Regions from separate parts of the Nonomuraea sp. NPDC049152 genome, predicted to be linked through region 4. Evidence: predicted binding sites of a transcription regulator. Region 4 holds the regulator's gene; each other region holds the start of a gene.

Region 1 (7,547 bases), on a different contig from region 4:
CGGCGCGAACCCTTGCGGGAGCGCGAAGTCCTGCGGCGCCCCGACGAGCCGTCATCCCCTGAGCCGAGCCCCCGGTTGCGGTGGTCGCCGTCGTCTCCGGACTCCAGCCCCCCGTACGGCCTGCCACCGTCGTCACCTGAGTCCAGCCACTCGTATGAGCGGCTCCCGTCATCACCCGAACCGAGCCCTCCATCGGGAACGGCCCACTCACCCGACGACGAGCGTGTACGGGATCGACGCTTCGGGCGGGACTCCCGCTGCGCGACATCCGGCCACGCGCCCCAGTCGTGCGCTGCCCCTGGGGAGTCGGCCTCATCTGCAGTCCGCCCGGCCTGCCTCTTACGGGACCGACCCGTGGACGACACCTGGTGATCGGGGTCGACCGACGCGCTCGCGTTTCCACGAATGTCGTCCACGGTGCCGGGAGACGGCTCCCGCGAAGACACGCTCCGGGTGCTGTCCCCGCTTCCTGGGGACGGCTCCCGCGGAGACACGGCCCCCTCAACGCCCTGCACGAAAGCGGGCCCCTGCGGGGACGCGGTTTCCTCGTTGTCCTCGGGAAAGGCGATCCCTGCACTGCTCGACTGCGCGAAGTCGAGTCCTTCACCGCTTGGCCGCGCGGAGTCGGCCCCCTCATCCGGCACGCGTGCGGCTGCCTTCTGCGGAGGCTCGTCGTGGGGGCGGTCCTGGTCGGCGGGGAGGTGGTCGACAGGGTCGGCCTTGCCGGTGGGCGACCACGCCGGGCCGGTGCCCGCGAACGGCCAGGCGGGGGCGGGGTCGTCCTCCGGAGCTGGTCTCGCGGTGCGACGCGATCGGGTGGAGCGAGGTGCGGCGAGGTCGGCGACGCCATCGGGGATCTGGCCCCAGGCGCCCGAATGGGAACTGTTCGTATCCCAGGCGTTCGAGTCGGAACCGGTTGTGTCCCAGGCTCCGGAGCTCCATGTCCCGGTACCCGGGCCCCAGCCATCAGACTCCCCGCTCTCGCCCGGGCCCCAGCCGTCGGACTGCTGCCCACGGTCGCCCGGGCCCCAGCCGTCGGACTGTGTGCTGTTCCCCGGGCCCCAGCCGTCGGCATTCCGCGCGCCCCAAGGGTCAGAGTCTTGCGTAGTCCAGCCGTCAGGCGCTCGGACGTCGGCGCCCCATCCGTTGGATCCCTGGTCGCCGGTACTCCAGCCGCCAGAGGAGGGATCGCTGACGGCGGCCTGGTCGCTCCAGGAGCGGTCGGTGGCGTCTCCGTCGTTCCGGGCCTGGTCCGCCGCCGTCGGGGCGTCCTCGGGTCGGGTGATGGCAGCCCCGTCGCCGAGATTCCGGCTGCCCCCGGGGTGAGTGGAAGAGTCCCCGAGGGAGCCGCGTGCAGCCTCGGGGGCGGGGGTGTCGGGACCCTGGCCTTCCCGCGGGAGGGCCGTGGGGTCAGGCGGGGGCGGCTCCGGGGTGGAGCCGGGTGGCCGCTGGTCAGGGTCCGACGACATGCTCATGACTCAAGCCGGATCAGACGTCACCAGGCTTGGGCGCGGAAGCCTTGGAGCCGCGGCCCGAGGTGGCGGGGGCCGGAGGGGCTGCGGGAGCGGCGGCGGCCTCGGCGGGAGCGTCGACGCGCGGGCCCACGCCCAGCTTCTCCTTGATCTTCTTCTCGATCTCGTTGGCCACGTCGGGGTGGTTGCGCAGGAAGTTACGCGCGTTCTCCTTGCCCTGGCCGAGCTGGTCGCCCTCGTAGGTGTACCAGGCGCCCGACTTGCGGACGAAGCCGTGCTCCACGCCCATGTCGATGAGGCCGCCCTCGCGGGAGATGCCCACGCCGTACAGGATGTCGAAGTCGGCGACGCGGAAGGGCGGCGCCATCTTGTTCTTGACGACCTTGACGCGGGTACGGTTGCCGACCGCCTCCGTGCCGTCCTTCAGCGTCTCGATGCGGCGGATGTCGAGGCGAACCGAGGCGTAGAACTTCAGCGCCTTACCACCGGTCGTGGTCTCGGGCGAGCCGAACATGACGCCGATCTTCTCGCGGAGCTGGTTGATGAAGATCGCGGTGGTGCCCGTGTTGTTGAGCGCGCCCGCGACCTTGCGCAGCGCCTGGGACATCAGGCGGGCCTGGAGACCGACGTGGCTGTCGCCCATCTCGCCCTCGATTTCGGCCTTGGGCACCAGGGCCGCGACCGAGTCGATGACGATGATGTCGACGGCGCCCGAGCGGATCAGCATGTCGGTGATCTCGAGCGCCTGCTCACCCGTGTCGGGCTGGGAGACGAGCAGGGCGTCGGTGTCGACGCCGAGCTTCTTGGCGTATTCGGGGTCGAGGGCGTGCTCGGCGTCGATGAACGCCGCGATGCCGCCGGCCCGCTGCGCGTTGGCCACCGCGTGCAGCGCCACCGTGGTCTTACCGCTGGACTCGGGACCGTAGACCTCGACGATGCGGCCCCTGGGGAAGCCGCCGATGCCGAGCGCGACGTCGAGCGCGATCGAACCGGTCGGAGTCACCTCGATGGGAGCCCTGGCGTCATCGCCGAGGCGCATGACGGAGCCCTTGCCGAACTGCCGCTCGATCTGTGCGAGGGCAGTCTCAAGGGCCTTCTCGCGGTCGTTGATAGCCATGGGAACTCCCCGGAGGGTCGTGGTCTGGTCGGTCGAGTGAAAGCTACGCGGTGGGACCGACAATTTTCCGCCGACCCGAGGAAGCCGCGGTTCGGCGCTTCTCATGGTAGCCGAACGGCTGTTCGATCGCGCCCCGAACACGCCAACCGTCCCACGAAGCCCGGCCGACATTCCCTGACAATACGCCGGGCCTGTTGCCATGGCGCTGACCTGGGGAGATCCTGGGAAAAAGGTCGAGAGGCGGCGACGTGACGAGCACGTACACCGGGCAGCGGCGTACCCACCTGGAGGCGCTCGCGGCGTTGCTCCCCGACTGCGGGCTCGTCGGGCGCATGGTCGGCGGGGACGACCCCGTGCTGTGGGTGTGGCACCCGCGCACGGGCCGTCAGACCATCATCTTCGCCACTCCGTCGACGACCGCGTGGGTCTTCCTGTGGTCGCCCGGTGGCCAGGGGCACGCCGACGATCTCGCCGGTACGGCGGAGGCGCTCCACACCTCACTGACCGAAGCCCCTTGGCCCACGACCCCGGAGCCCCTGACCGACGAAGGAGCTCCGTAGCCACCGAACCCGGAGCTCTCTAGCCGACGAACGCCGCCCGCAGGCCCGCCACGGTGGACCCCAGGCCGTCGGCGGCGGCCCGGTCGAGAGCCGCCGTGAGCGTCTCCTCATAGGTGTCGCCGGCCCCCTTCTTCCGTTCCCTGCCGGCCTCGGTGATCACGGTGTAGACACCACGGCGGTCGTTGGCGCACAGGTCGCGACGGGTCAGACCGGCCGCCTCGAGCCGCCCCACCAGGCGGGTGACCGAGCTCTGGTTGAGCCCGAGCAGGTCGGCCAGCTCCTGCATGCGCAGTTCGCCGTCCGTGGCCGTGGACAGATGACACAACGCCCTGTACTCCGACAGACCGAGACCGTGTCGCTGCAACGCGGTCGCCAGCTCGTGCTCCACCCTGGCGTGCAGCCGTACCACCCCGACCCACATGTCGTCGTCGAGCGTCGTCATCTGCTCCTCCTTCTGCGTTGACATCCACTCTATATGTATGCACAGAATATGCATGCACAAGCAAGCAAATGAAGGAGACAGCCCCCATGGCATGGATCTACCTGCTCGTGGCCGCCGTGTTCGAGGTGGTCTTCGCCCTCAGCACCAACGCCACCGAAGGCTTCACCCAGCTCGGCCCCTCGTTGCTCACCATCGCCGCCGCGGCAGGCGGGATCTTCTTCCTCAGCCTGGCGCTCAAGACGCTGGACGTCGGCGTGGGCTACACCGTGTGGACCGGTATCGGCTCCGTCGGCACCGTCGTGTTCGGCACCTTGATCTTCGGCGAGGCGATGACGCTCGGCAAGGCCCTGGCGTTCGTGCTGATCATCGGCGGCGTCCTCGGCCTCAAGCTGGCCGACCGCCTCACCCCCTCCACCACCCCCGCCTGAGGAGTCACCACCATGGCCTGGATCTACCTGTCCATCGCGATCGTCTTCGAGATCGGCTTCGCGCTCGGCACCAACGCCACCCAGGGCTTCACCCGCCTGTGGCCCTCTGTCTTCACCCTGCTGGCCGCCGCGGGCGGCATCTTCACCCTCAGCCTCGCGCTCAAGACCCTCGACGTCGGCGTCGGCTACACCATCTGGACCGGCATCGGCTCGATCGGCACCGTCATCCTCGGCGCTCTCATCTACAAGGAGAAGATCACCGTGCCCAAGCTGGTCTCCTTCGCCGCGATCATCGGCGGCGTCGTCCTGCTCAAGCTCGCCGCAGGTGTCTGAGCACGAAGGCGACCCGTTCCTCCACAGGGACGCGAGGTAGTTCGACCAGCTCGTAGCCGTAATCGAGGTAGGCCGAGGACACGGACGCGTAGGTCCGCTCGGCCTCCTCGCGCGTCTGCTTCCGCTCGGTGTCGTTCTCGTAGATCTCGGGCCACGGGGGGGCGACGAAGACCGTGCGGTGGTAGCGGAACCTCCTGGCCGCGGCGTCGACGTGAGCGGGCACCTGGCGGCCCTCCAGGCGCAGGTAGCCCGCGACGTCGGGCACTCCCCTGTCGAAGACGACCGTCCCCTCCCTGCCCTCGGCGAGGCGGTAGGAGCGCAGTTCCCAGCTCAGCATGAGCTCGGCGAACAGCTCGACGTCCTTCCACGGCAGCGCCGAGCCGCCGATCGCCACCTGGTGCTGGATGATCGCCCGTCCCGCCTCCTCCGAGGCGTGCAGGCCCAGGCGGTCGATCAAGGTGCTCTTGCCCGAGCCTGGACCTCCGGTGAAGACGACGAGCCGCGGGCCTGCCGTACAGCAGGAGCAGGTGTGCACCGTTCCCCCCGAGCGGTCGGGTCAGCGAAGACGGCCGTTGACGTTCTCCACCTGGCACACCGCGCGCCAGACCTCCTTGGCGCTCTCACCCTGCGCGAGGGCCTGCTCGACGGTGCGGCCGCCCAGCGGGGCGAGCACGTAGTCCCTGGCCCACGACTCGGCGTAGGCGTCGCCGAAGTGGGCGCGCATCCGTCTCCAGAACTCCGTCAGGCGCATGCACCCCAGTATGGAACCGGCTCCAGAGTGGGTAGAACCTACCGCATGGCGAAATCCCCCAAAACGGCGCCTAAGCCGTCAGCCACCGCCAGATCACATCGAGAGCGTCGCCGCAGCCTGCTCCTCCAGCAGCGGCTCGCCGTACAGAAGGAGAAGGTCGAACGTGCCGAGCGGCACGGCCACCTGAGACGCGAACCCCGTGAAGGCGCACCGCGTACCCGCAGGGCGTCACGGAGATAGGCGGTTACAACACCCGCGAGCCGTACATCTCTCCCAGATGGTCGGCGAGCAGCTCCAATCGGGCGCCGTCGGGGTCCTTGAAGTAGATGGAGGCGCCGCTCTCGATCTGGTGCGGCACGCCGGCCATCTCCAGCTTGCCGCGCAACCGTTCCCACGTCGCGGGGTCCACGGAGATCGCGATGTGGTGCAGCCCGCCGAGGACTTCCTGGTACGGCCCGAGGTCGAGCCCCGGGAAGTCGAAGAAGGCCAGCAGGTTGCCGTTGCCGATGTCGAAGAAGAAGTGGCTGGAGCCCTTGTAGTCGCGGTTCTCGAAGATCTCGGTGAGGGGGAATTCCAGGAGCTCCTGATAGAAGCGGATCGTTCGCTCCACATCGGAGGAGAGCAGCGCGAAGTGGTGCAGGCCGCGTGCGCTGCTCGATGGACGGTGCGGCAGGAGGTACTCCCGCTTGATGCGCTCGCGGTCAGCCTCGATGGCCGGGTAGTCGATGGTCACGTCGCTCACCTCTCCCGCTCTATGTCCCCGGGATTCCCGTCTCAATCGCGCATGGTGGCGACAATCTCCTTCACGATCTCCATCGTGGTGCCGGGGTGCAGGAAAGCGAAACGGGCGACGGTTTCGCCTTCCCAGCCGGTCGGGGTGACGAATCCGATCTGTCCGGCCAGCAGCCTCTCGGACCACGCGTAGTAGTCCTGAGCCGTCCATCCGGGACGGCGGAAGAGCACGGCGGACAGTTCGGGCTCGCGGATGAGCTCGAGGTGGTCGCTCTCCTTGATCAGCTCGGCGGTCGCCCTCGCCAGGCCGAGCCCGCGCTCGATCGCCTCGGTGTAGGCGTCGGTGCCGTTGACCGCGAGCGAGAACCACAGCGGCAGGCCCCGGGCGCGCCTGGTCAGGTGGTAGGCGTAGTCGGTGGGGTTCCACTCGCCGCCGTCGGTGTGCAGGACGTCCAGATAAGAGGCGTCCTGTGTGTGTACGGCACGCGCCAGGCCGGGGTTGCGGTAGATGAGCGCGGCGCAGTCGAACGGGGCGAACAGCCACTTGTGCGGGTCGACCACGAACGAGTCGGCGTGTTCGATGCCTTCGTAGCGGTGCCGTACGGAAGGGGCGAACAGGCCCGCGCCGCCGTACGCGCCGTCGACGTGGAACCACAGGCCACGCTCGCGCGCCACCTCCGCGACACCCTTGAGGTCGTCGACGATGCCCGCGTTCGTGGTGCCCGAGGTGGCGACGACGCCGATGACGTTCTCCTGGCCTTCGAGCGCCTTCCTCAGCGACTCGCCCGTGAGGCGGTGGTCCTCCGAGGGCACGACGAGCGCCTCGACGCCGATGATGCGCAGGGTGTTGGAGATCGAGGAGTGCGCCTGGTCGCTCACGGCGATCTTCGCGTTCGGCACGTTGGCCGTGTCCCTGGCCACGACCAGGGCGGACAGGTTGGCTGCGCTGCCTCCGGAGACGAAGCAGCCGCCCGCCGTCTCGGGCAGGCCCGCGTAGTCGGCGATGAGGCGCAGGACCTGGTTCTCCGCCGCGATGGCGCCCGAGGCCTCCAGCCAGCTGATGCCCTGCAGCGAGGCGCAGGAGACGACCATGTCGAACAGCAGCGCGGCCTTGGTGGGGGCCGCGGGGATGAAGGACAGGAAGCGGTTGCTGTCGGCGGAGATGACCGCGCGCGAGAGCTGCTGGTCGTAGACGTCCAGCACCTTGGCGGGGTCGGCGCCTTCGGGGGTGATGAGCCCGGCGAGCGCGGCATCCAGCTTGTCCTTCTCGCCCGGGTGGTCGAGGGGGACGGGGTCCAGGGCGAGGCGCTGCCTCATGTAGTCGAAGACCAGGGTGGTGAGGCGCTCGTCGTAGCTATGCACGCATGCAGTATGCGGATAAAAACGAAAAAAAGGGAAATAGCGGGCAATGATCTTTAAAATCTCCTGTCCGGTACGGCCCAGCGGCCGTACATCGGCGAGGCCATCTCGGCGTCGTACCCCTCGCTGACCTCCCCCAATGTGGTTTTGTCGGTGCCGGAAGGCACCATGGTGGGGTGACTGCCCTCGACCACTTCAGCAGGGTGACCCGTGACTGGTTCACCGGGGCCTTCGCGGCGCCCACACCCGCCCAGCTGGGGGCGTGGGAGTCCATCGCGCGCGGCGACAACACGCTGGTCGTCGCGCCCACGGGTTCGGGCAAGACGCTCGCCGCGTTCCTGTGGTCGCTCGAC
Region 2 (7,547 bases), on a different contig from region 4:
ACGTCGATCAGCACCGGCGGCGACGGGGCGGACTCCGACCCGGCCACGCACCCGTTCCTGAAGATCAACCCGCATCTGAAGTTCTACAACAACCAGCGCGGCTACGTGCTGACGAAGATCGAGCGGGAGCAGATGGCCGCCGACTTCAGGGTCGTGCCGCAGGTGCAGGCTCCCGGGTCCGGCGTGCACACCAGGGCGACGTTCGTGGTGGAGGACCGGGTGCCCGGGGTGCAGCAGACGTACCTGCGCCCGGTCGACCCGTCGATCATGGCGGTGCCCGAGATGACCGTCGAGGACACGGTCCGCCTGGAGACCGAGCGCCCGTAGCGCGAACTTTCCGGCGAGGAGAACCCCGGCCACAGGGAAGCGACCCGTGGCCGGGGTTCTTCGGCTCCGCGCCCCAGAATCTCCTCCGGTGCTGGCCCTGCTCGCCGTCCTCCAGATCGGCATCGCGCTGTCGGGCCACGTGGGGATCATCGTTTTCACGGTCCTGTCGGGCATCCCGATCGGCATCAGCAACACCGTCTTCACCGAGGCCGCTATGGAGGTCTCCGACGCGCCGAGGCCCGTCGCCTCCGCCGGCTACAACTTCGTCCGCTGGATGGGCGGGGCGCTCGCGCCGTTCATCGCCACCAAGCTCGGCGAGGAGGCCGGCGTGGCCGTGCCGTACACGGTGGGCGCGATCTGCTGCCTGGCCGGCATCGCCATCCTGTACGGCAGGCGGCACCACCTGCGCTCCCTGGCTCGCGTGGACGTGGACCACACCTTCCAGGAAGTGGTTGCATAACTGTTCATGCTGGATCAAGCCATCATCACGGTGATGACGTGGAACGTGTGCACGGGCACCAACGCGGCCTGCGAGCTGTACCGCAGAAGCGCCCAGGAGCTGGCGTGGCACATCGGCGACCACCTCCTCGGCGACCCGGACGTGATCTTCCTGCAGGAGTTCTGCACCGGCGCCACGGGCACGCTCGAGCAGTGGCTCGAATGGCGGACGGGCAGGAGCTGGACCGTCAGGTCATGGGGCCTGACGACCGCGGAGGGCAGGCCGTACGCGTGCCATCCCGACAGGAGCGGCCGTCCGCGCGGCGCGCAGAGCGTCACGGTGGCGGTCGCCGACCACGCGGCCGACTTCGAGACCGTGCCGCTGACCTCCCCGCCCTGGTTCGCCGGGCGCGCCGCCCTGTGCGCGACGATTCCCGCCGTCAAGGTGCGAGCCTGCGGCACCCACCTGTCGTCCGGTATGGCCAACGACGACGCGCAGCGCGGCGCGCCGTACCGGCACAGGCAGGTCAGGCAGCTGATGGCGGCCGCGCCCAAGGCGGGCCACACCAGCGTCTTCGGCGGTGATCTGAACCTCACGCCCGGCAGGGTCGCCGCCTACGGCTCCTACGACGAGTGCGATCCGCGCATGCGGTGGACCTACGTGAAGAAGCGCAAGATCGACTATCTCTTCGTGCCGAAGGGCCGGGTGCTGCGGTGCTGGGTCGACCGGAAGGCCAGGGGTTCCGACCATCTGCCGATGGCCGTCAGGGTGGCCCTGTAGGAAGAGCACGGGCCACCCTGGTGTTGAATCAGGGGAACCCGGACCACGAAGGAAGGACGACCGTGCCCAAGATCGGTGTACTCGCACTCCAGGGAGACGTGCGCGAGCACGTCCAGATGCTGGAGGAGGCGGGCGCCAAGGCGATGGCCGTGCGCAGGCCCGCCGAGCTCGAGGCCGTCGACGGGCTGGTCATCCCCGGCGGGGAGTCCACCGCGATGTGGAAGCTCGCCGAGATTTTCGAAATGCTCGAGCCGCTGCGGCTGCGCGTCAAGGAGGGCATGCCCGCCTACGGCTCGTGCGCCGGAATGATCATGCTGGCCGACCGGATCCAGGACGGGATCGACGGGCAGCAGACGATCGGCGGCATCGACATGGTCGTCAGGCGCAACGCCTTCGGCCGCCAGGTCGACTCCTTCGAGTCGGACCTGTCCTTCGCCGGCACCCCCGTGCACGCCGTCTTCATCCGCGCCCCATGGGTGGAATCGGTGGGTTCTGACGTCGAGGTGCTGGCGACCGCGCCCCCTGGGGATAGGATCGTCGCGGTCCGCCAGGGACCGTTGCTCGCGACATCGTTCCACCCGGAGCTGACCGGGGACACTCGCGTGCACGAATATTTCGTAAACATGGTGAGGGAGCTCTAGGTAATGTCCGGCCACTCCAAATGGGCGACGACGAAGCACAAGAAGGCCGCACTCGACGCCAAGCGCGGCAAGCTGTTCGCGAAGCTCATCAAGAACATCGAGGTGGCGGCCAGGACCGGTGGCCCTGACCCGGATGCCAACCCCACCCTCTTCGACGCCATCTTCAAGGCGAAGAAGAACTCGGTGCCCAACGACAACATCGAGCGGGCCCGCAAGCGCGGCGGCGGCCTCGAGGCCGGCGGCGCCGACTGGCAGACCATCATGTACGAGGGCTACGCGCCCGGCGGCGTCGCGGTGCTCATCGAGTGCCTCACCGACAACCGCAACCGCGCCGCCTCCGAGGTGCGCGTCGCGCTGACCCGCAACGGCGGCTCGCTGGCCGACCCGGGCTCGGTGTCGTACATGTTCAACCGCAAGGGCGTCGTGATCGTGCCCAAGAACGAGCTGTCCGAGGACGACGTGCTGGTCGCGGTGCTCGAGGCGGGCGCCGAGGAGGTCAACGACCTCGGCGAGTCGTTCGAGGTCGTCTCCGAGGCCGGTGACCTGGTGCCGGTGCGCAAGGCGCTGCAGGAGGCGGGCATCGACTACGACTCGGCCGAGTCGAGCTTCCTTCCCACGATGAACGTCCCCCTCGACGAGGACGGCGCGCGCAAGGTCTTCCGCCTGATCGACGCGCTGGAGGACAGCGACGACGTGCAGAACGTCTGGGCCAACTTCGACGTCAGCGACGACGTCATGGAGAAGCTCGACGCCTAAACGGTTCGCCAGGCGTGTCCCGCGATGCGTAGGTTGACGTGCTGTGGACATCCGTGACATGACGCCTGACGACCTCGACGCCGTCCTCGACACCCGCAAACGCTCTTTCGGCCCGCTGCCCGGCGACCTCGCCGACGCCTGGCGCGCGACGGCGCGGGCCACCCTGGAGCAGGGACGCTTCCTCGGTGCTTTCGACGGCTCCAGGCTGGCCGGCGCCGCTCGGCTGCCGCGCTTCACCCAGTGGTGGCACGGCAGGCCGCAACCGATGGCGGGGGTCGCGGGCGTGGTCGTCAACCCCGAGGACCGCGGGCGCGGCGTGGGCAGGCGGCTCATGCGCGCCGTCCTCGCCAGGGCCGCCGAGATGGGGGACGCCGTCTCCGCGCTCTACCCCGCCACCACGCCGATCTACCGCTCGCTCGGCTGGGAGCACGCAGGCGCGAAGAACAACGTCACGCTGTCCCCCGAGGCGCTGCGCGCCATCCGCCTCACCGAGCCGGTCAAGCTGCGCAGGATGGGGCCCGATGACGCCGCCGAGGTGATCGCGATCGTCGGCAGCGTTCATGCCGCCAACCGCGCCAGCGGCCCCATCTGCTGGGACGAGGCCTCGTGGCGCCGCTTCCTCGACGACGAGGACGACTTCCTGTACCTGGCCGACGACGGCTACGTCACCTACAGCTGGGACAAGGGCGACATCTCCGTCGACAACCTGGTCGCGGGTTCGGAGGCGACCGCCCGCGCGCTCTGGTCGCTGGTCGGCACCTCCTCCTCGATCGCCACGAAGGTCACGGCGGCGGTCGCGCCCGACGACCCGGTCCTGTGGCTGCTGCGCGAGCGGTCGAAGGAAGAGGTCGAGCGGACGCGGTGGATGTTCCGCGTCGTGGACGTGGCCGACGCGATCGCCAGGCGCGGCTTCCCCCCGATGATCTCCGCGAACGCCGTGGTCACGGTCGAGGACCCCGAGCGTCCCTCCAACACCGGCACCTGGCGACTGGAGATCTCGGGCGGCTCGGGTACGGCGAGCGCCGCCGAGGGGGAGGGGCCGCGCCTCACCGTCAACGGCCTGTCGGCGCTGTACGCGGGGATCCCGACCTCGACACTACGGCTCGGCGGCCTGCTGTCCGGCTCCGCGGAGTTCGACGAGGCGCTGGACGCGGCGTTCGCCGGCACCCCTTACATGCTCGACTACTTCTGATCCCCTGCCTCCCCGTCATGCTCGCCTCCTGACGGGTGTTTCGCCGTGCGCCGCCCGCCCAACCAGGGTAGAGTTCGCTGCCGAACAGATGTTCGGCAGCGAACGGAGGGCTGGCGTGCGGGTGATGGGCGTCGACCCAGGGCTGACCAGATGCGGCCTCGGGGCCGTCGAAGGCCGCCCGGGCGCGCAGCTCAAGCTCGTCGCGGTCGGCGTGGTCCGCACCTCGGCCGACGACGACCTCGGCGCCAGGCTCGTCGGCATCGAGCGCGGTATCGAACAGTGGCTCGACGACGTGCGCCCCGACGCGGTCGCCGTGGAGCGCGTCTTCGCCCAGCACAACGTCCGCACCGTGATGGGCACCGCGCAGGCGGCGGGCATCGCCGTGCTCTGCGCCGCCAGACGCGGCCTGCCCGTGGCGCTCCACACGCCGTCGGAGGTCAAGGCCGCCATCACCGGCAGCGGCACCGCCGACAAGAAGCAGATCGGCGCCATGGTCACCAGGCTGCTGCGGCTGGCCGAGATGCCCAAGCCCGCCGACGCCGCCGACGCGCTCGCCCTGGCCATCTGCCACGTGTGGCGGGGCGGCACCCAGAACAGACTGGCCGAGGCGCTGGCCAAGGCATCGAGAGGACGTGCGCTGTGATCGCGTCGGTTTCCGGGGTCGTGGCGGCCCTCGCGCCCGACTCGGCCGTGCTCGAGGTCGGCGGGGTGGGCATGCTGGTGCACTGCACGCCGGGCACGCTCGCCACCCTGCGCGTCGGCGAGCACGGCAGGCTGGCCACCTCACTCGTCGTCAGGGAGGAGTCGCTCACCCTGTACGGCTTCGCCACCGACGACGAGCGCACCGTCTTCGAGCTGGTCCAGACGGCCAGCGGCGTCGGCCCGAAGCTGGCGCTGGCCATGCTGGCCGTCCACACCCCCAACTCGCTGCGCGTCGCGGTCGCATCGGCCGACCTCAAGGCGCTGACCAGGATCCCCGGCATCGGCCAGAAGGGCGCCCAGCGCATCGTGCTGGAGCTGAAGGACAAGCTCGGCACGCCGGAGGAGGCGGTCAACGCCGCGCTCAACGGCCACGCCGCCGTCCCGCTGTGGCGCGAGCAGGTCCACTCGGGCCTCGTCGGGCTCGGGTACTCCACCAGGGACGCCGACGAGGCGATCGCCCTGGTGGAGCCGCAGGCCGACGCCGAGGTAGCGGCGGGCAGGCAGCCGCAGGTGGCGGTGCTGCTCAAGGCGGCGCTGAGAGTGCTGAGCGTCCGATGAGGCAGCAGGGAGCCTGGCACGGCCGCACGAACGGCGATAGGGAGGAGCGGTGAGCATCGAGCGCGACCTGGTGTCGCCTGACGCGGAGGGCGACGAGCTGCAGATCGAGGCGGCGCTGCGGCCGAAACGGCTGGCCGACTTCATCGGCCAGGCGCGGGTCCGTGAGCAGCTCTCGCTGGTGCTGGAGAGCGCGCTCAAACGCAACAGGCCGCCCGACCACGTGCTGATGAGCGGCTCGCCGGGGCTGGGCAAGACCACCCTCGCCATGATCGTCGCAGCCGAGCTCGGCGCCCCGCTGCGCATCACCTCGGGCCCCGCGCTGGAGCGGGCGGGCGACCTGGCGGCGATCCTGTCGACGCTGACCGAGGGCGAGGTGCTGTTCATCGACGAGATCCACCGGATGGCCCGCCCCGCCGAGGAGATGCTCTACCTCGCAATGGAGGACTTCAGGGTCGACATCATCGTCGGCAAGGGTCCTGGCGCGACCGCGATCCCGCTGGAGATCGCGCCCTTCACGCTCGTGGGGGCGACGACCAGGGCGGGCCTGCTGCCCGCCCCGCTGCGCGACAGGTTCGGCTTCACCGCCCACATGGACTTCTACGAGGTGGCCGAGCTCGAGCAGGTGCTGCGCCGTTCCTCCAGGCTGCTCGGGGTGTCGCTGCCCGACGAGGGGGGCCACGAGATCGCCAGGCGCTCGCGCGGCACGCCCCGCATCGCCAACCGGCTGCTGCGCAGGGTGCGCGACTTCTCCGACGTCCGCTCCGAGGGCATCATCACCCGCGACATCGCCTCGGCCGCGCTCAACCTCTACGAGGTCGACGCCGAGGGCCTCGACCGGCTCGACCGGGCGGTGCTCGGCGTGCTGCTGAGGAAGTTCGGCGGCGGACCCGTCGGGCTGTCGACGCTGGCCGTGGCCGTGGGGGAGGAGCCGGAGACGGTCGAGGTGGTGGCCGAGCCGTTCCTGGTGCGCCAGGGGCTGCTGGCCCGCACGCCGCGCGGGCGGGTCGCCACCAGCGCCGCCTGGCTTCACCTGGGGCTCACCCCGCCGCCGGAGGCGCCCTTCTGACCCTGGCGCGCCGGACACCCCTGCGGTCCTGTCAAGATGGACACCTGCCGGCCCGCTGGCCCGAGGGATGGAGCACGCGGTCACAGAACGGTTTCAAGCATTGCGAATTGGGAACTTCCCCGCGCGCCGAATCGCTGCCTCGTTGCCGGGTTTCGCAACAACCGCCTACACTCCGTGGCTTGGCTGGCTGTGTAAGCTGATGGGCTGAGCGGCGCGGCCCTCGACGCAACGCATGGAATTTCCGGCTCGGAGCCGGTGTCATCATCTTTGATAGACGATGGAAGGTCGCCCTCGTGGATTCAGCAACGCTCATGAACATCCTGCCACTTGTCCTGCTGGTAGTGGTGTTCTACTTCCTGCTCATCAGGCCGCAGCGCAAGCGGCAGCAGGAAGCGGCTCAGATGCAGAACTCCCTGGCGCCCGGCGCCAGGGTCATGACCACCACCGGTCTGTTCGCCACCGTGGTCGCGGTTGACAACGAGGATGTCATCCTGGAGGTCGCGCCCGGCGTCGAGACCCGCTGGGTGAAGGCGGCCATCGGCCGCGTCCTCACCCCGACCGCCGACGACAAGATCGCCGCCACGGCGGTCTCCGAGACGGCGGCGCCTGAGACGGTTGAGACGAAGGACTCCGACGGAGTCGACGAGCCGGTCGACCGCAACAACGATGAGGACACGAACAGCAAGAAGTCCTGACTAGGCTTGCGGCAGACCTCTAACTGAAAGAACAGACGACCAGTGGCCCGACCGACCAGCGGCCAGAGCAAGCCGGGGCGCACGCTCCTGTTGCTCCTGGCGCTCATCCTCGCCATGAGCGGGGCGATGTTCCTGCACCCGGCGTTCACGCCGAGGCTCGGACTCGACCTCGCGGGCGGCACGACGGCGACGCTGTCGCCGATCACACCGAACGGCTCTCCCCCTTCCGAAGAGAGCCTCAACCTCGCCGTCAACATCATCCGTGACCGGGTGAACGGCACGGGAATCTCCGACGCCGAGGTCGCCAAGTCCGGCGACAACATCGTCATCTCGGTTCCCGGCGCGGGCAAGGACGAGGTCATCAAGCTGGTCGGCACCACGGCGGAGCTGC
Region 3 (7,547 bases), on a different contig from region 4:
CGATCGCCCCGTCGATCGTCAGCTCGGGGTCGCCCGTGGCGGCGCGGGCGGCCTCGAGGATGGGCGCGGTGCCCGCGACCGCCTCCACGCAGCCGCGCCCCCCGCAGTGGCACGGCGGGTCCTCGCCGCTGATGGGGATGTGGCCGATCTCGCCCGCCACCCCGTGCGCGCCCGCCACCACCTGGTCGTTGATCACGAGACCGCAGCCGATGCCGACCCCGACGGTGACCAGGGCGAACGAGGAGGCGCCTATGCCCTCGCCGAACCACTGCTCGGCCACGGTCAGGGACTTGACGTCGTTCTCCACCGTCACGCTCAGCCCGGTCGCCCGCGACACCAGGGCGGCCATCGGGACCTGCCGCCAGCCGAGGAAGGGGGAGTAGCGCACGAGGCCCGTGGCCCTGTCGACGTCGCCCGAGACGGCGAGTCCGAGGGAGTGGCAGCGCTCGCCGTACGAGGGGGAGGTCGCCAGCAGGCCGGCGACCAGGTCCGCGATCTCGGCCACCACCTGCTCGACGGAGTAGCCGGTCAGCGGCTTGTGCGCGGACACCAGCACCTGTGCCCGCAGGTCGGTGACGACGCCGATCAGCTCGTCCTCGGTGATCTTCACGCCCGCGAAGAACTCCCTGTCGGGCCTGATCGCCAGCGGGCTGGCGGGCCGTCCCGCGCCCGGCCCCGTGCGCTCGGTGGCCCCCAGCTCCTCCAGATAGCCCGCCTCGATGAACGGCCGCGCCGACTTGGTCACCGCCGCCGACGACAGCCCCGTACGGCGGGCGATCTCCACCCGCGAGACCGGGCCCTGCGTGAGGACCATGGTGAAGACCGTGGCGGCGGCTGGGCTGGTGAGTGGTTCGGGCCGGCGCTCAGGAGCAGGCATGGACGCATGTTAGCACTAATTAACTTCCTCAAGAATTGAATTGCGGGCGTGTCAGCGCGACGCGTCAGACGGCCTCTCCGGAGGCTGATGCCCGGGTGGCGTGTCCGCTGAGGGTCAGACGGGCTGTCTCGCGGGGCGGCCGAGCGAGTCGAGCCCGCTCGCGACGACCTGGGCCGCCTTGCGCACCGCCTTCCACGCCGCCTCGTACGGCTCGCCCTTCGCCAGGCTCATGACGGCCGCCAGCTTCGCCGCGCCGACCATCGCCCCCACGGCCGCCGCCGCCGACACCGAGTCGAGCTCGTCCGGATAGGCCGCGCACAGCGCTTCGGCCACCCGCCGCTGGCTGTCGAACAGCAGGTGGAGCGCCCTCGCCTGGAGCGCGGGCACCGTCATCACCAGCCGGAAGCGCTCGGCCGCGAGCCGGGTGGCGAGGTCGTCGTCCCAGGTCGCGCCCGCTTCGACCACCCGCAGGAGCAACTGCGTCACCGACTCGCCCTCTCGCCTGTGCCCGACGATGGCGAGGGTCCTGTCGAGACGCTCCTCGGCGTCGAAGAAGACGACCTCCTCCTTGCCTGCGAAGTAGCTGAAGAACGTGCGCGTCGACACCTCGGCCGAGGCGGCTATCTCCGCGAGCGTGGTCTGCTCGAACCCCTTCTCGGCGAACAGCCGCATCGCGCCCTCGACGAGAGCGCGCCGGGTTTTGGCCTTTTTGCGCGCTCTAAGCCCTGCATCGTCCATCATGGAACTAATGTACTGCACTGATTGAATTTTTGCATTCGATGATGTTTTCTGGAGGAGTGTCGATCTCACGAAGGAGTGCGGAATGACCTACCCGATGAGCCGCCAGCGCACGTTCGATCCGCCCGACGAGCTGTTCGACGATCCCGCGCCTGTGCAGCCGCTGACGTTCGCGGACGGGCACCAGGGCTGGCTCGTGACAGGGCACGCGGCGGGTCGTGCCGTACTGGCCGATCCCAGGTTCAGCACCAACCCCCAGCGCCTGCATCCGCTCCTCATGTCGCGGCGGCTGCCGGAGGGGGAGGTGCCGCCGGGGTTCTTCCTTCGCATGGACGCGCCCGACCACACGCACTACCGCCGGCTGCTCACCGGGCAGTTCACCGTGCGCAGGATGAACCTGCTCAGGTCCCGCATCGAGGAGATCGCCGCGGACTGCCTCGACGACATGGAACGCGAGGGGCCGCCCACCGACCTGGTGCGATCCTTCGCGCTGCCGATCCCGTCGCTGGTCATCTGCGAGCTGCTCGGCGTGCCGTACGAGGACAGGGAGCAGTTCCAGCGCGACTCGTCACAGCTGCTGAGGCTGGAGAGCTCCCCCGAGGAGATGGCGGCGAAGGTCGGCGACCTGATCAAGTACTTCTACACCCTCATCGCGCGCAAGCGGGTCGAGCCGGAGAACGACATGCTCACCGGGCTGATCGCAGGGGGTGAGCTGAACGACGACGAGATCGCGGGCATGGGCTTCCTGCTGCTGGTGGCAGGGCACGAGACGACCGCCAACATGCTCGGGCTCGGCACGTTCGCGCTGCTGCAGAACCCGGACCAGCTCGCGATCGTCCGCGACGACCCCTCCGTGATCGACAACGCGGTGGAGGAGCTGCTCCGCTACCTGTCGATCATCCATTTCGGCCCGACGAGGACCGCCACGGAGGACGTCACCATCGCGGACACGCTCATCAAGGCCGGGGACTGCGTCGCGCTGTCCATCCCCGCCGCCAACCGCGACCCCGCGCGCTTCCCCGACCCCGCGGTCCTGGACGTGCGGCGACCCGCGAGCGGTCACCTGACCTTCGGGCACGGCATCCACCAGTGCCTCGGGCAGCAGCTGGCCAGGATCGAGATGCGCGTCGCCTACCCCGCCCTGCTCAAGCGCCTCCCCTCGCTCCGGCTGGCGGTCCCCGCCGACGAGGTGCCGATGCGCACGGATATGAGCATCTACGGCGTCCACTCCCTGAGGGTGGCCTGGTGAAGCTGGAGGTGGCTTGGTGAAGGTCAACGCCGACAGAGGCGTGTGCATCGGCGCAGGCATGTGCGTGCTGACGGCGCCGCTGGTGTTCGACCAGGACGAGGACGAGGGCCTGGTCCTGTTGAAGGTCGCCGAGGTGCCCCCTGAGGCCGAGGCCGCGGTCGCCCGCGCGCTCACGCTCTGCCCTTCCGGCGCCATCACCCGCGCGGATCAGACTCGCTGACCTCTCGGACGGCCGCGGTCATGCCGCGTCCTTCCGACGTCATCGCACTCGCACGCCGAACTCCGTGGCCGAACCCGCGTCCGCGGGTTCGGCCACGCCCGTGCTGTGCCTTTCCACGGTCCTCGCGTCGCAGGTCAAGCCGGTTGATCGAACCTGTGTTCGCGGAATTGGTTGACATTCCAGGTCGTCGAAATTATGTTCGACGGAGTGGCGTGAGGCTCGCGGCTCACGTCGAAGAACCTGGTCGCGGGCTCCCGCTACCCCCATGCGGGGCCCGCGGTCGGGTTCCACGGGCGAAGGGCGCGTCCTCGTCGTCGGCGGAGACGAGTGGGCGCGCCTTGACCGGACGGGGAGAGGGGAAGCTCCTCGTCCGGTCGCCCGGCGGAAATGTCGGTGGGGTCTGCAAGTGTTGGCTCCACCGGCGGAAACGCCGGGTGCCGCCAAGACCCCTCAAAGGAGGCTGGCATGACGACAAGGCTCAGTGACACGCACGGGCCCCGCCTGTCGCCCGCAGTCAGGGCGCACCTCACCGACTCACGCACCTGCCTGGCCGACGCCGTGACGGCCCGCACCCCCGCCACCCGCTACGTCGCCGCACACCTCGCCGCGCTGCGCGCGGCGGCGGCGATCCTGGCCGCGCGTCCCCGCCCGATGGAGGGGCGCAGGCGCAGGTTGCGCAGCGCGTGGGAGCTGCTGCCCGAGGCCGAGCCCAGGCTCGCCGAGTGGGCGACGTACTTCTCGATCAGCGCCGCCAAGCGCGCGGCCGCGGAGGCGGGCATGGTCCGCGGCGTGACCACGGCCGACGCCGACGAGCTCATGGCCGAGGCGGAGACGTTCGTCGCCACGGTCGAGGAGCTCCTCGGCATCCCCGGGCAACCCGCCCTTCCCGTCAACGTCCCCCTGGCGGGCTGAGGGTCCCGCATCCCGGTTCCCCCAGGCTTCACCTGCGGCCGGTCGCGTCATTCTCGTCGGTGGGAGGATGAAACGCCCCACAGCCGTCCGGCTCGATCCCTCCGCGAGCCGGACCTCCCCTCCTGAGTCCCGCGCCGGGCGGGCATGACTTCGAGGTCTTCGGAGCCGGTGGATCGTGTGCGTCTCGAAGGCCACGAGGCGGCAACCATCTCCGCTCAACACTCTGCGTGATCTAATCGTCACCTAAGGCGATCGCTCGTGGAGGATGAGGGCACACATGATGGCGTCGGCAGGTCGGACCCGTTCAAAGGCTGTGGCGGCCGCAGGCGTGACAGCGCTCACGCTACTGGGAGGCCCCGGGGCCAAGCCGCACCCGCCGCAGCCGGTCCCAACCGGGACCACGGCCCGTCACGCTCCCGCGGATGTCACCTGCGCGCTCCCGGTCCTGGGCGGCAAGCCGTTCGCGATCGATGTGACCGGCACCGTGCCTCCGCAGCTCGCCTCCCGTCAGGCATTCGACATGACCACCGAGCGCATCAGCCTCACCATCCCCGCCGACACCGTCGACGCTCTGAGGGGCCTGAGAGCCAGCAGCGTCGACGGCAGTATCACCGCGCTACGTGTCACTGCGACCAATGCCACCCCACCCTTCTTGGACATCGCGGACGGGGCGACGCTGCTGTTGCCGCGGGCCCCGCTGAACGAGGGCCAGCCCGCCGTCATGGCGCTGCCCGTGCCCCCCAGAATCGGCCCCTGGGTGGCCGCCGGCAGCGGCGCCGTCACGATCGACCTTGTCTCTTCCGGCTTCTCCCTGAACCTGTACAACGCCTACGGCGGCAATGTCGCCAAGTCACTGCCAGTGGTCTGCCAGGGACCGTTGCCTTCTCACGCCATCGCCACCACGAACATCGTCATCTGAGCAGCCGCTCGGGCCTCGTCGGCCGTCGCGTGCTCCACCGCGACCTGTGTCAGGAGAACGTGATGCTCAGGCCGCGGGGCCCGGTGATGATCGACTGGCGGACGCCGGGAGGGCCGCCCGCCGTCTGAAACGTCATGGCCGTCGTCATTCGGCCCCTTGGACCACCTGCTTGAACTCCGGGCAGGCGATGAGCGGGTCGTGCGTGCACGAGGCGGCGTGGCGCAGGCTGTCGCGCATCCTGGTGAGCTGCGCGATGCGGTCGTCGAGTTCGCCGGCCTTCTCCGCCATCCGCTCGCGCAGCGCGTCGTCGGACGGCTTGGCGTGCAGCAGCCGGCCGATCTCCGTCAACGTGAACCCCGCGCTCCTCGCACAGGCGATCAACGCCAGCCGGCTGAGCGTCTCCGGTTCGTACGTCCGCCTGATCCCGTTCCGTCCTGTCGCGCTGATCAGCCCCTTGCGCTCGTAGAACCGCAGCGCAGAGGCCGCGAGACCCGACCGCTGGGCCACTTCGCCGATGTCGAGCAGCATCCGTGACGCCCCCTTGACTTGAACCGCGCTTCAAGTCGCAGTCTAGGGGCATGACGAAAGTTCACCATCTGAACCTGGCCTCCATGCGTACCGTCGACCCCACCTACGAAGGCCTCGAACCGGCCGCCGCCGTCAGCCACGCGCTGCTGGTCGAGACCGAGGCCCACGGCCTCGTCCTGGTCGAGACGGGCCTCGGCGTCGACTCTGTCGAACAGCCCGGCCGGGTGCTCGACCCCGAGTGGGTGGAGCTGGTCGCCCCCAGGCTCGACAGGGGCGAGACCGCGCTCCGCCGGCTGACCGACCTCGGCCACGACCCCGCGGACGTGCGCCACATCGTGCTGACCCACCTCGACGTCGACCACGCGGGAGGGCTGCCCGACTTCCCCGATGCCGAAGTGCACGTCATGGACGCCGAGCACGCGGCGGCGATGGCCGAGGCGCCGAGCCGCCGCTATCGCCCCGCCCACTGGGCGCACGGACCCAACTGGCAGCTGTACGGCACGGGCGCGGGGGAGGAGTGGTACGGCTTCGCGGGCGCCCAGCCGCTACGCGGGCTGTCGCCGGACTTCCTTCTCGTGCCGCTGGGCGGACACACGGCCGGGCACGCGGCCGTGGCCGTCAGGGACGGGGACGGGGACGGGTGGTGGCTGCACGCGGGCGACGCGTACTTCTACCACAAGGAGGTCGACCCGACGGCTCCCGAGTCGCACCCGCTGTTCGACTTCGTGCAGCTCGACTCGCAGGTGGACGCCGAACTGCGAGTGGCCAACCAGGAGCGGCTGCGAGAACTGGTGCGCGACCACTCCGACGAGGTGCGGGTGTTCTCCGCGCATGACCCGTGGGAGTTCGCCCGCCATATCGGATCCGCCTGACCAGGCTCCTGACACGGCCCGGGAAAGGATTCCGCAAGCCGATCGACCGTCAACGCGAACGCCTGGCACGGCCGAACGAGACCGAGGACGCGGGGTCCGGGGGCAGGCAGGCCACCCCGGTGCGGGGGAGCTCGGCTCCCACGAGAGGCCGGCCCGAGCCCTCACGCGCGCAGCGCGCCCCGTCGCGAAGGTCCATAGCCGCTGGGGGAGGCCGACGAAAGGGGCGCTTCCCGGGATCACCCAGGAAGCGCCCCACCCGCGCCTACAAGAGTCTTTAGAAGGACTCGACGGCCCTGCGGGCCTCCGCGTCCAGCACGCCCCAGCTGATGAGCTCCTCGGTCAGCTCACTGGGCGACTTGTCATAGATGACGGCAAGCGAACGCAGGTCCTCCTGGCGGATGGAAAGGACCTTGCCGTTGTAGTCGCCACGCTGGCTCTGAATGGTGGCCGCGTAGCGTGCCAGAGCCCCCGCCTTCTCCTTGGGTAGCGTCGCCAGGCGCTCCAGGTCGATCACAAGCTTCGGCGTAGGCCCGAGCGGGCTGGGCGCCGCACCCCCGGGCAGCAGTTCGGAAACCGGCACGCCGTAGAAGTCGGCAAGCTCGGCAAGCTTCTGCACCGTGACCGCCCTGTCACCACGCTCGTAGGAACCCACGACGACGGCTTTCCAGCGTCCACGCGACTTCTCTTCGACTCCATGCAGGGACAGGCCCTGCTGGGTGCGGATGGCGCGGAGTCTTGCACCCAGCGACTTGGCGTACTCAGACGGCATCGTGTGGCCCCCCGGCTCTTGTATGTGCTGCTCTCAGTAAATTGTGCTCCCTTGCGACGATTGCCTGGACCACCGGGGGGTGGGTGCCTGCACAGGCACCTTCGGTAGCCGAGCCACTGGGTTTACCCCAGAACGCCGCGAGGTGTGGTTACGGACAGTGACGGTAAAGCGGTGGACGCCTAAGGTCAAGCTGATTGGAAAAAAGATGCCGAATCCGGTCCGCGAGGGTCCGCCTCAAACGTCTCCATTGTCCCTTGCGTAACACTACTTCGTCACTGTTTGCCGAGAACTGAGGGGCTGTCTGGTCAGAACGAGGACAGGACGCGGCGCGGCCCTTATGATCTTGACCGATGTGTCGCCGAGGAAGACCCGCCGCAGGGGTCCCGAATCGCTGGAGGCAAGGATGATCAGCTCGCCCTCCAGCCAGTCCGTCTGGCCCATGGCCAGAGCGACGTTCCTGCCC
Region 4 (7,547 bases):
CTTCAGGCTCCACTCGCGCTGCGGGGTGCCGACCGCGCCACGGAAGTACTTGGTCGTCACGATGTTGGCCGCGTTGACCGACCACGACTCGGGAAACTCCACGCCCCGCTGCTCGAAGTTGATCGAGCCATCGCGCCAATTGGTCATGACAACGTCACGGCGCTCCCACGTGATCTCGTCATAGGGATGCACGCCGGGCTTGGTGAAGATCCTCTTCATCTTCAACCCCTTGCGCTTGCCCCCACGCGTCACTGACCCGCTGACCGTCTCCGTCATGACTCCCCCTTCTCGGCTTTAAGTTGCTTGATCTCGGCCTCGAAGTCCGCCAGGCTCTCGAAACCGCGATATACCGATGCGAACCGCAGGTACGCCACCTCGTCCAGCTCACGCAGCGGCCCGAGGATCGCCAGGCCGACCTCGTTGGAGGGGATCTCGGCCGCGCCTCTGGCCCTGATGGCCTCCTCCACCCGCTGCCCCAGCTGAGCGAGCGAGTCCTCGGTGACAGGCCGCCCCTGGCACGCTCTGCGTACCCCCGCGACCACCTTGTCCCTCGAGAACGGCTCCGTCACTCCGCTGCGCTTGCTCACCATCAGCAGGACCGTCTCCTGCGTGGTGAACCTGCGCCCGCATTCAGGGCAGGTACGGCGACGCCTGATGGCGCCCCCGTCGTCCGTGGAGCGGCTGTCGATGACCCTCGTGTCCGGGTGACGACAGAACGGACAGTGCACGTTTCGCCTCCTCGACACGCCACCTGGCTCACCACTCGTAAAATGCTCGTCGGCAGATGCTCGCGCCCACTCCACGGGCTGCCATGGAGCGGTCACGGAAACACAATTTGTGGTGAACTACATCGGTGTAACTACTAGATGTTGTGGTCCAACCGTAGAAGCGAGCGACCATGAACGCAAGTTGGCCGGGCCCGACGAATCGAAGTCGCTGATCAGCCACACAGGGCCGGGCGTGTCGCACCCGAGTGACGCGCGCATGCTCCTGTGACTCACCGCCCGACCGCCCACGGGGCCGCTCGGGGACGTCGCGCTCGCGCCGCTTCTCAACGACCGGAGCGGACGCCGAGCATCGACTCGAAGACCGACCCACGCCGCCGGAGCCGCCCCCAGCCGGCACGCGGTCCCCTCGCCGCACTCGCCGGCGTCTCCTGGATCGAGGAGCGCACGACCGGGTCCGCCTCCGCCGAGATCAGCAGCACGACCGGCCCAACGCCTCTCGAGACCGCAGGACGACCGGGTCCGCCTTCGCAGAGGTCAGCAGCGACCGCGGCCGGACGACGCCGTCACGCTCGTCGAGCTCGCCGTAGGTCTTGATCCGCATCGACGCCGAGGCCGCTCGCGCAGCCACCCGAGGTCGCTCGTGGCGCCACGGGGCTCCTAGACGAGGCCGCCCGCGGTCCGCCAGCCGTCGGCCACCAGGAGGAACGCGCGTAACGACGGCGGGAGCGCGCACCCGAGCCGCGTCTCGGCCGCGTCCGGTTCCTCCTCCGAGCCGGGCCAGAAGCCCAGCCGCCCGGCCATGACCGGCTCCTCGAACGCCGACCGAGGCACCATCGCGTGAATGGAGAACCACTCCTCGCTCCAGCACTTCAGGAACGGCCACCACGTGTCGATCTTCATGCCGCCCCTCCTTCACCTCGCCGACATGGAATCCATCCCATCAGACGCCACCGACATTTTCGGGCCGGCCGACGCGCGCGCCCTGTGCGGGTGAGCCCGAGACGGATGACGCCCACCCGACGCGTCACCGGGGTGCTGTCGACGGCCGTCACCGTCGACATGACGACCGCTCCAGGGCACGCTGCCGAACCGCCCGCCCACCGAGCGCGAGCCCCCGAGGCGCGTCGATCAGGGTGAACGGTCGGGGAGATAGAGCCGACCGCCTGGACGGACGAGCGAGCTGTCCAGCCCGTTGAGCCGCATGATCTCCCCTGCCACTGCAGACGGGTCGTCTCCGGGAGAGACCGCCGCCGCGATGGTCCACAGCGTGTCGCCCTTCTCCACGACCACCCACGGCAGCCCCTCGTGACCCGTACCGGTCGTCTCCTGCGCGATGGCCCAGCTGGTGGCCTTGGCGCCGAGCACGAACCCACCCAGGGACAGCACGGCGAACAACCCCACGAGCACGACCCTCCCCCGCCTGGTCAGCCTCATGGGAGGGTGCGTGACCGGCTCCTCGCGCGCCCCCACCCCGCCCCCGGCCGGAACCACCCGAAGCCCACCCCGCTCCCGGACCGCGCCCGACCGCATCCGCCGCGCCCGGCGCGTCCTCGCCTCCACTCGATCCGCAGCCGAACAAGCCTCCCGAGGTCCGTTCGCAGCCGACCACCCCTCCTGTGGTCGACTCGCGGCGGACCGCACCTCCTGAGGTCGACTCGGAGCCGAACGCACCTTCTGAGGTCGGTCCGCACCCGATCGAACCACCAGGGGTCGAGGCACACCCGATCGGGCGTCCTGAGGTCGGTCCGCACCCGATCGAGGCCCTTGCCCCTGGGTTGGGTCCAGCGTGGAGTCGCCGTCCCTCGCGCTCCTCCGCCGCCATGTCCCCCGGCCCCGGCCCATGGTCTTTCCGCGCAGCCTGCCGGCCTTGTCTCGCGGGCGCCCCTTGCGGGCCTCCCGCCCTGCGCGCGGCCCCTCGCCGCGGCCGTTCCTTCCTGATCGGTCGCCTCGAGCGACCTCCTGGTCCCGCATGCCGTACATTTCCGCCCCCGGTTCTTCTGCTCTGCCCCCAGGCCCGCCGGCGCCCTCCCGCGCGCCCGGACCCGGAACCCCCCGGTCGCGGACGACCCGCAACCACCCGCCTCCTGCCGCGTGTGGCCCCGTGGATCGTCCGCCCGATGCCCCTCGTGACCCGGCAGACCGCCCACCTCCGGCCTCGCGTGGCCCCGCGGGCCGTCCGCCGACCTGCTTGCCCTGACCCCCGCCATCGGTCGTCAGAGCCCCCCGATCGTCCGCCCCCGCGGACGTCCCCCTCGGACCGCGCCCCTTCGCCGTGCGAGGCGCCGTGCCGTGCCCTGCCGTACCGCGAGGTGGGGGAACCAGGCGGAGGTGACCTCCAGGAGCGGGAGGGCGCCCGCGCTCCTCTCTCGTGATGTCCGCGATCAAGGTGAGTTGCTCGTCATTGCCGGTCGAATCTGTCGTTGTGGTCGCCCGCACTGATGACCTCCCGCCACCGTCGACCCAAGGAAAAGGTCAAACAAAGATCAGCGAATCGAACACGGTGTCGATCGAACTCCCGTACGATGTTGTACACCACGTCACCGACGAATTCGAGGAAGACTCGAACAATTGTTTGAAGTTGATCTTCATCGGCGGTACGGTCGCTGTGTGCGACATGAAGACCACGGACCGGAAGGCGGGCCGGTGAGGCATGCCGCCGGGCGAGGAGGAGAGCATGAGCGAGCCGAGTGACGGCAATGGCGTCAGCGACCTTGCGGTCCGCCGTCGCGACGCACTGGGCCTGACGCCCAGGCAACGCAAGATCCTTGAGGTGATTCGCGACTCGGTGCAACAGCGCGGCTATCCGCCGTCCATGCGCGAGATCGGGGAGGCCGTGCAGCTGACCAGCACGTCCAGCGTGTCGCACCAGCTGACCGCGTTGCAGCGCAAGGGCTACCTGAGGCGTGACCCGCACCGCCCCCGTGCTCTTGAGGTCCGGCTCCCGGGCGAGCCGGTGCTGTGGGTGGACCCCGACGGCAGCGAGGACGAGTCGCCGGTCAGCAGGCCGACGGCCGCCTACGTGCCGCTGGTCGGCCGCATCGCCGCCGGTGGTCCGATCCTGGCCGAGGAGAGCGTCGAGGACGTCTTCGCGCTGCCCAAGCAACTCGTCGGCGAGGGCACTCTCTTCCTTCTCCAGGTCGCCGGTGACTCGATGATCGAGGCGGCGATCGCCGACGGCGACTGGGTGGTCGTACGGCAGCAGCCGGTGGCCGAGAGTGGTGACATCGTGGCCGCCATGATCGATGGCGAGGCGACGGTGAAGACGTTCAAGCGCAAGGACGGCCACATCTGGCTGGTCCCGCACAACGCCAACTACGACCCGATCCCCGGCGACGAGGCCAGCGTCCTGGGCAAGGTCGTCGCGGTCCTCCGCCGCCTCTAGCCGTATCTCGCCGCTCGATCGGCCCTCACCTTTCCCGAGGGTCGATCGAGTCGGCGTACACCTTCACGGCCTCGGAGTGAGACCTTCATGACGCACGCCCGCGGCGGGTTTCCCCGGGCGGTCCAGAGCCGGCCTCCTTGTGGGTTTCTCGAGCGGGCGACTATCGCCATCCGGGCCTATCGGGCATTTGGCGCGTCCTGGGTGACACTGATCGGGTGGACGACACTTTCCCCCGGCCCGCTAAAGACGGCCTGAAGTGGGCGAACGCGGGTCCTGACGTCATCGCCTGCTGGATCGCCGACATGGACTTCCCCACCGCCCCCGCGATCGTCGAGGTACTCCAGCGACGTGCCCGCGGCGACCTGGGCTACCCCGCGTGGGCGGCCGAACCGCAGGCGGGCCCGCTGGCCGAGGCGTTCGCCGAACGCATGCTCGTCCGGTACGGCTGGGCAGCCGACCCGTCGGCCGTCCGCGCCTTCTCCGACCTCAACCAGGCGCTCCAGGTCATGCTCCACGTCGCCACCGAGCCGGGCGACACGATCGCGATGCACGCCCCGGCCTATCCGCCGTTCCTCGGCACACTCGAGGAGATGGGTCGCGTGCTGCGCACAGATCTGTCTGATCTGGCCGGTTGCCGCGCGCTCATTCTCGTCAACCCGCACAACCCGACGGGCAAGGTCTTCACCAGGTCCGAGCTATTCGCCTTGGCCGAGCAGGCCGAACGGTACGACCTGCTGGTCATCTCCGACGAGGTCCACGCCGACCTGGTGTACTCGCCTGCCGAGCACATCCCGTTCGCCTCGATCCTCCCCGAGCGCACGATCACCCTCACGTCGGCGACCAAGGCCTACAACCTCGGCGGCGTCCGCTGCGCGCTGGCCCACCTCGGCCCGCCGCGGGTCAGCGAGGCGCTCGGGTCTCCTCCCTCCTTCCTGTACGGCGGGGCGAACGTGTTCGGCGTCGAGGCCACGGTGGCCGCCTGGAAGCACGCCGACGGGTGGCTGCGCGACACCATGGCCGTCCTGGACCGCAACCGGCGCCTGATCGCCTCGCGGGTGCCTCGGTACGTGGTGCCTGAGGCGACCTATCTGGCGTGGCTGGACCTGGGCCGCCCCGGGATGGCGGAGGTGCTGGAGCGGGAGGCGCGGATCCTGGTGAGCGACGGCGCTGCTTTCGGGCCAGGCGGGGAGACGTTCGTCCGGGTCAACTTCGCGACCTCGACGGCGATCCTCACCGAAGTCCTGGACCGCCTGACTCGCGTGTGCTCCATGCCGGGAGCAACCCAACCTCAGCCAGAGCCACGCCGCGCCCACCTCCCCTAACCCCTGCGTGCCCCACCGCAGGAGCGGCCCAACCTCAGGCTCAGCCACCCCGCGCCCACCTCCCCAACCTCCCGCGTGCTCCACTCCAGCACCGACTGTCGCCTGCCTCCTACGGCGGGCGACACCGATGTCGCCTACTTCGTGGGGCGGCATCGACGCCGATGATGCAGAGCAGGCCGGTGGAATCGGCGCCGGTTCGTGAGAGGCGGGCAGGTGGGTAGACGACGGGCTGGCGATGCGAAGGCGGGCAGGTGGCCTGTGGTCAGTACGGCTAGTGGATGGCGGGGGGCAGGGCGGGGGGTGTGGCGGCGGGGTGCTCGTTCAGGGCGGCCAACGCCAGTTCGACCGCCTTCTCCAACTGCGGGTCACGCCCGGCCACGCGGTCCTGAGGTGTGATGACTACCTCGATGTCCGGGTCGACGCCGTAGTTCTCCACCGTCCATCCCTCGCCGTCCAGCCAGAACGAGTACCGGGGCTGGGTGACGATCGTGCCGTCCACCAGCTGGTAGCGTCCGTCGATCCCGATCACCCCGCCCCACGTGCGGGTGCCGACGAGCGGTCCGATGCGGCGGTTCTTGATCCCCGCGCTGACGATGTCCCCGTCGGAGCCCGCGAACTCGTCGGTGACCGCGACGATCGGGCCGCGCGGCGAGTCCTCCGGGTAGCGCATGGGCTCATACCCTCGCGAGATCGCCCACCCCGACACCTTGCGCGACAGCTTCTCGAGGATCAGCTCGGACGTGTGCCCACCGCTGTTGCCGCGCACGTCCACGATCAGCCCTTCCTGCGGCATCTCGGTGCGCAGGTCGCGGTGGAACTGGGCCCAGCCGCTGGCCACCATGTCGGGCACGTGCAGGTACCCGAGCCGGCCGCCGGAGGCCTGCCTGACGTAGGCGCGGCGGTTCTCCACCCAGTCGTGGTAGCGGAGCGCGGTCTCGTCGGCCAGCGGCGTCACGACCACGCGCCTGGTGTCGCCACCTGAGGCGGGCCTGATCGTCAGATCGACGGGGTGCTCCGCCGTACCGGCGAGGAGGGCTTGGGGGCCGCGCACCGGGTCGACGGGCCGGCCGCCGACGGCGACGATCGCGTCGCCCTCGCGGACGGCGACGCCGGGGGCCAGCAGCGGCGAGCGGGCCGCGTGGTCGGAGGACTCGCCGGGCAGGATCCTGGCGACCACCCAGGAGCCGTCTCGGAGCTCGAGGTCGGCGCCCAGCAACCCCTGACGCCGCTTGGGGTCGACGGCGGCGCCGTTGGGGCGGGCGTAGGCGTGGGAGGTGGCCAGCTCGCCCTGCACCTCCCACAGCAGGTCGATCAGCTCGGAGTGGGAGCCGATCCGTTCGACCAGCGGCGCGTAGCGGGCCAGGGTGCCGGCCCAGTCGACGCCGTTCATGTCCTCGCGCCAGTAGTGGTCGCGCATGAGGCGTCCCGCCTCGTGGTAGGACTGCCGCCACTCGGCGACCGGGTCGATGGTGACGGTGATCCGGTCGAGGTCGATGGTGATGACCTCGTCGCCCTCGCTCGCCGAGCGGGTCTGCAGGCCGTTCTTGCCGTTGGTGACCAGGCGGGCGCCGTCGCCGCTGACCTCGAAGGCGCGCACCTCCTTGCCGAGCTCGGACTTGGCGCGCTTCTTGAGGTCGTAGCGCTCGAGCACGACCTCCTCGCGGTCGCTGCCGTCGCCGAGTTCACCGGCCAGCGGGTGGCGCAGCCACAGGAGCGCGTCCTTGGCGGTGCGCAGGTTGGTGTAGCGGCCGGCGGGGACGGGGACGGCCACGACACGGGCGGGCAGCCCCTCGGCGTCCACCTCGGTGACGGGTTTGGCGTCCTTCTTGCCCTTGCCGTCATCGGAGGAGTCGGCGGACTCCGCGCCGTTGAAGCTGCGGCCCTCGAGCGAGGGCGCGAACGGCGAGGGCGTCGCCGCCTGCAGCGGCACCAGGTACGGCTTGGCCCCGGCGGGGAACGACAGGTCGAACACGTGCGCGTCGTAGACGGGGTCGAACGTCCTGATCGACAGGAACGCCAGGTGCTTGCCGTCCTTGGTGAACACGGGCGCGTAGTCGCTGAAGCGCTGCGAGGTCACCTCGATGGTGGAGGTGCCGTCGACGCGGCCCATCTTGA

What was found. The regulator LexA, encoded in region 4, represses DNA repair genes until DNA is damaged. The targets are predictions, from matches to a motif close to TCGAACANNTGTTCGA.
Region 1: a site for LexA is predicted at 2,700-2,715, ahead of recA (recombinase RecA). Genes of this name have one in related genera too.
Region 2: a site for LexA is predicted at 4,216-4,231, ahead of ruvC (crossover junction endodeoxyribonuclease RuvC). Genes of this name have one in related genera too.
Region 3: a site for LexA is predicted at 3,272-3,287, ahead of AB0B45_RS01345 (SAV_6107 family HEPN domain-containing protein). Genes of this name have one in related genera too.

What each region holds. Positions count from the first base shown of each region.
Region 1 is NZ_JBEZDO010000034.1:74,424-81,970, reverse strand. It holds gene recX (recombination regulator RecX) at 1-1,469, opposite strand, end outside; gene recA (recombinase RecA) at 1,489-2,589, opposite strand; gene AB0B45_RS41995 (hypothetical protein) at 2,838-3,149, shown strand; gene AB0B45_RS41990 (MarR family transcriptional regulator) at 3,169-3,591, opposite strand; gene AB0B45_RS41985 (multidrug efflux SMR transporter) at 3,678-4,019, shown strand; gene AB0B45_RS41980 (multidrug efflux SMR transporter) at 4,032-4,352, shown strand; gene AB0B45_RS41975 (AAA family ATPase) at 4,330-4,887, opposite strand; gene AB0B45_RS41970 (DUF3046 domain-containing protein) at 4,909-5,103, opposite strand; gene AB0B45_RS41965 (VOC family protein) at 5,348-5,836, opposite strand; gene AB0B45_RS41960 (aminotransferase class I/II-fold pyridoxal phosphate-dependent enzyme) at 5,878-7,197, opposite strand; gene AB0B45_RS41955 (ATP-dependent helicase) at 7,371-7,547, shown strand, end outside.
Region 2 is NZ_JBEZDO010000009.1:252,443-259,989, forward strand. It holds gene AB0B45_RS19170 (alkaline phosphatase D family protein) at 1-327, shown strand, start outside; gene AB0B45_RS19175 (hypothetical protein) at 416-787, shown strand; gene AB0B45_RS19180 (endonuclease/exonuclease/phosphatase family protein) at 821-1,546, shown strand; gene pdxT (pyridoxal 5'-phosphate synthase glutaminase subunit PdxT) at 1,663-2,187, shown strand; gene AB0B45_RS19190 (YebC/PmpR family DNA-binding transcriptional regulator) at 2,191-2,943, shown strand; gene AB0B45_RS19195 (GNAT family N-acetyltransferase) at 2,987-4,135, shown strand; gene ruvC (crossover junction endodeoxyribonuclease RuvC) at 4,251-4,778, shown strand; gene ruvA (Holliday junction branch migration protein RuvA) at 4,775-5,395, shown strand; gene ruvB (Holliday junction branch migration DNA helicase RuvB) at 5,445-6,461, shown strand; gene yajC (preprotein translocase subunit YajC) at 6,755-7,156, shown strand; gene secD (protein translocase subunit SecD) at 7,199-7,547, shown strand, end outside.
Region 3 is NZ_JBEZDO010000001.1:285,350-292,896, reverse strand. It holds gene AB0B45_RS01365 (ROK family protein) at 1-877, opposite strand, end outside; gene AB0B45_RS01360 (helix-turn-helix domain-containing protein) at 992-1,618, opposite strand; gene AB0B45_RS01355 (cytochrome P450) at 1,701-2,864, shown strand; gene AB0B45_RS01350 (ferredoxin) at 2,881-3,084, shown strand; gene AB0B45_RS01345 (SAV_6107 family HEPN domain-containing protein) at 3,550-3,996, shown strand; gene AB0B45_RS01340 (DUF6801 domain-containing protein) at 4,262-4,915, shown strand; gene AB0B45_RS01335 (MerR family transcriptional regulator) at 5,060-5,443, opposite strand; gene AB0B45_RS01330 (MBL fold metallo-hydrolase) at 5,494-6,315, shown strand; gene AB0B45_RS01325 (transcriptional regulator) at 6,590-7,084, opposite strand; gene AB0B45_RS01320 (universal stress protein) at 7,349-7,547, opposite strand, start outside.
Region 4 is NZ_JBEZDO010000002.1:133,034-140,580, reverse strand. It holds gene AB0B45_RS04480 (vitamin B12-dependent ribonucleotide reductase) at 1-276, opposite strand, end outside; gene nrdR (transcriptional regulator NrdR) at 273-728, opposite strand; gene AB0B45_RS04470 (hypothetical protein) at 1,198-1,329, opposite strand; gene AB0B45_RS04465 (SMI1/KNR4 family protein) at 1,386-1,628, opposite strand; gene AB0B45_RS04460 (LysM peptidoglycan-binding domain-containing protein) at 1,857-2,162, opposite strand; gene AB0B45_RS04455 (hypothetical protein) at 3,100-3,375, shown strand; gene lexA (transcriptional repressor LexA) at 3,403-4,110, shown strand; gene AB0B45_RS04445 (aminotransferase class I/II-fold pyridoxal phosphate-dependent enzyme) at 4,326-5,432, shown strand; gene AB0B45_RS04440 (PDZ domain-containing protein) at 5,704-7,547, opposite strand, start outside.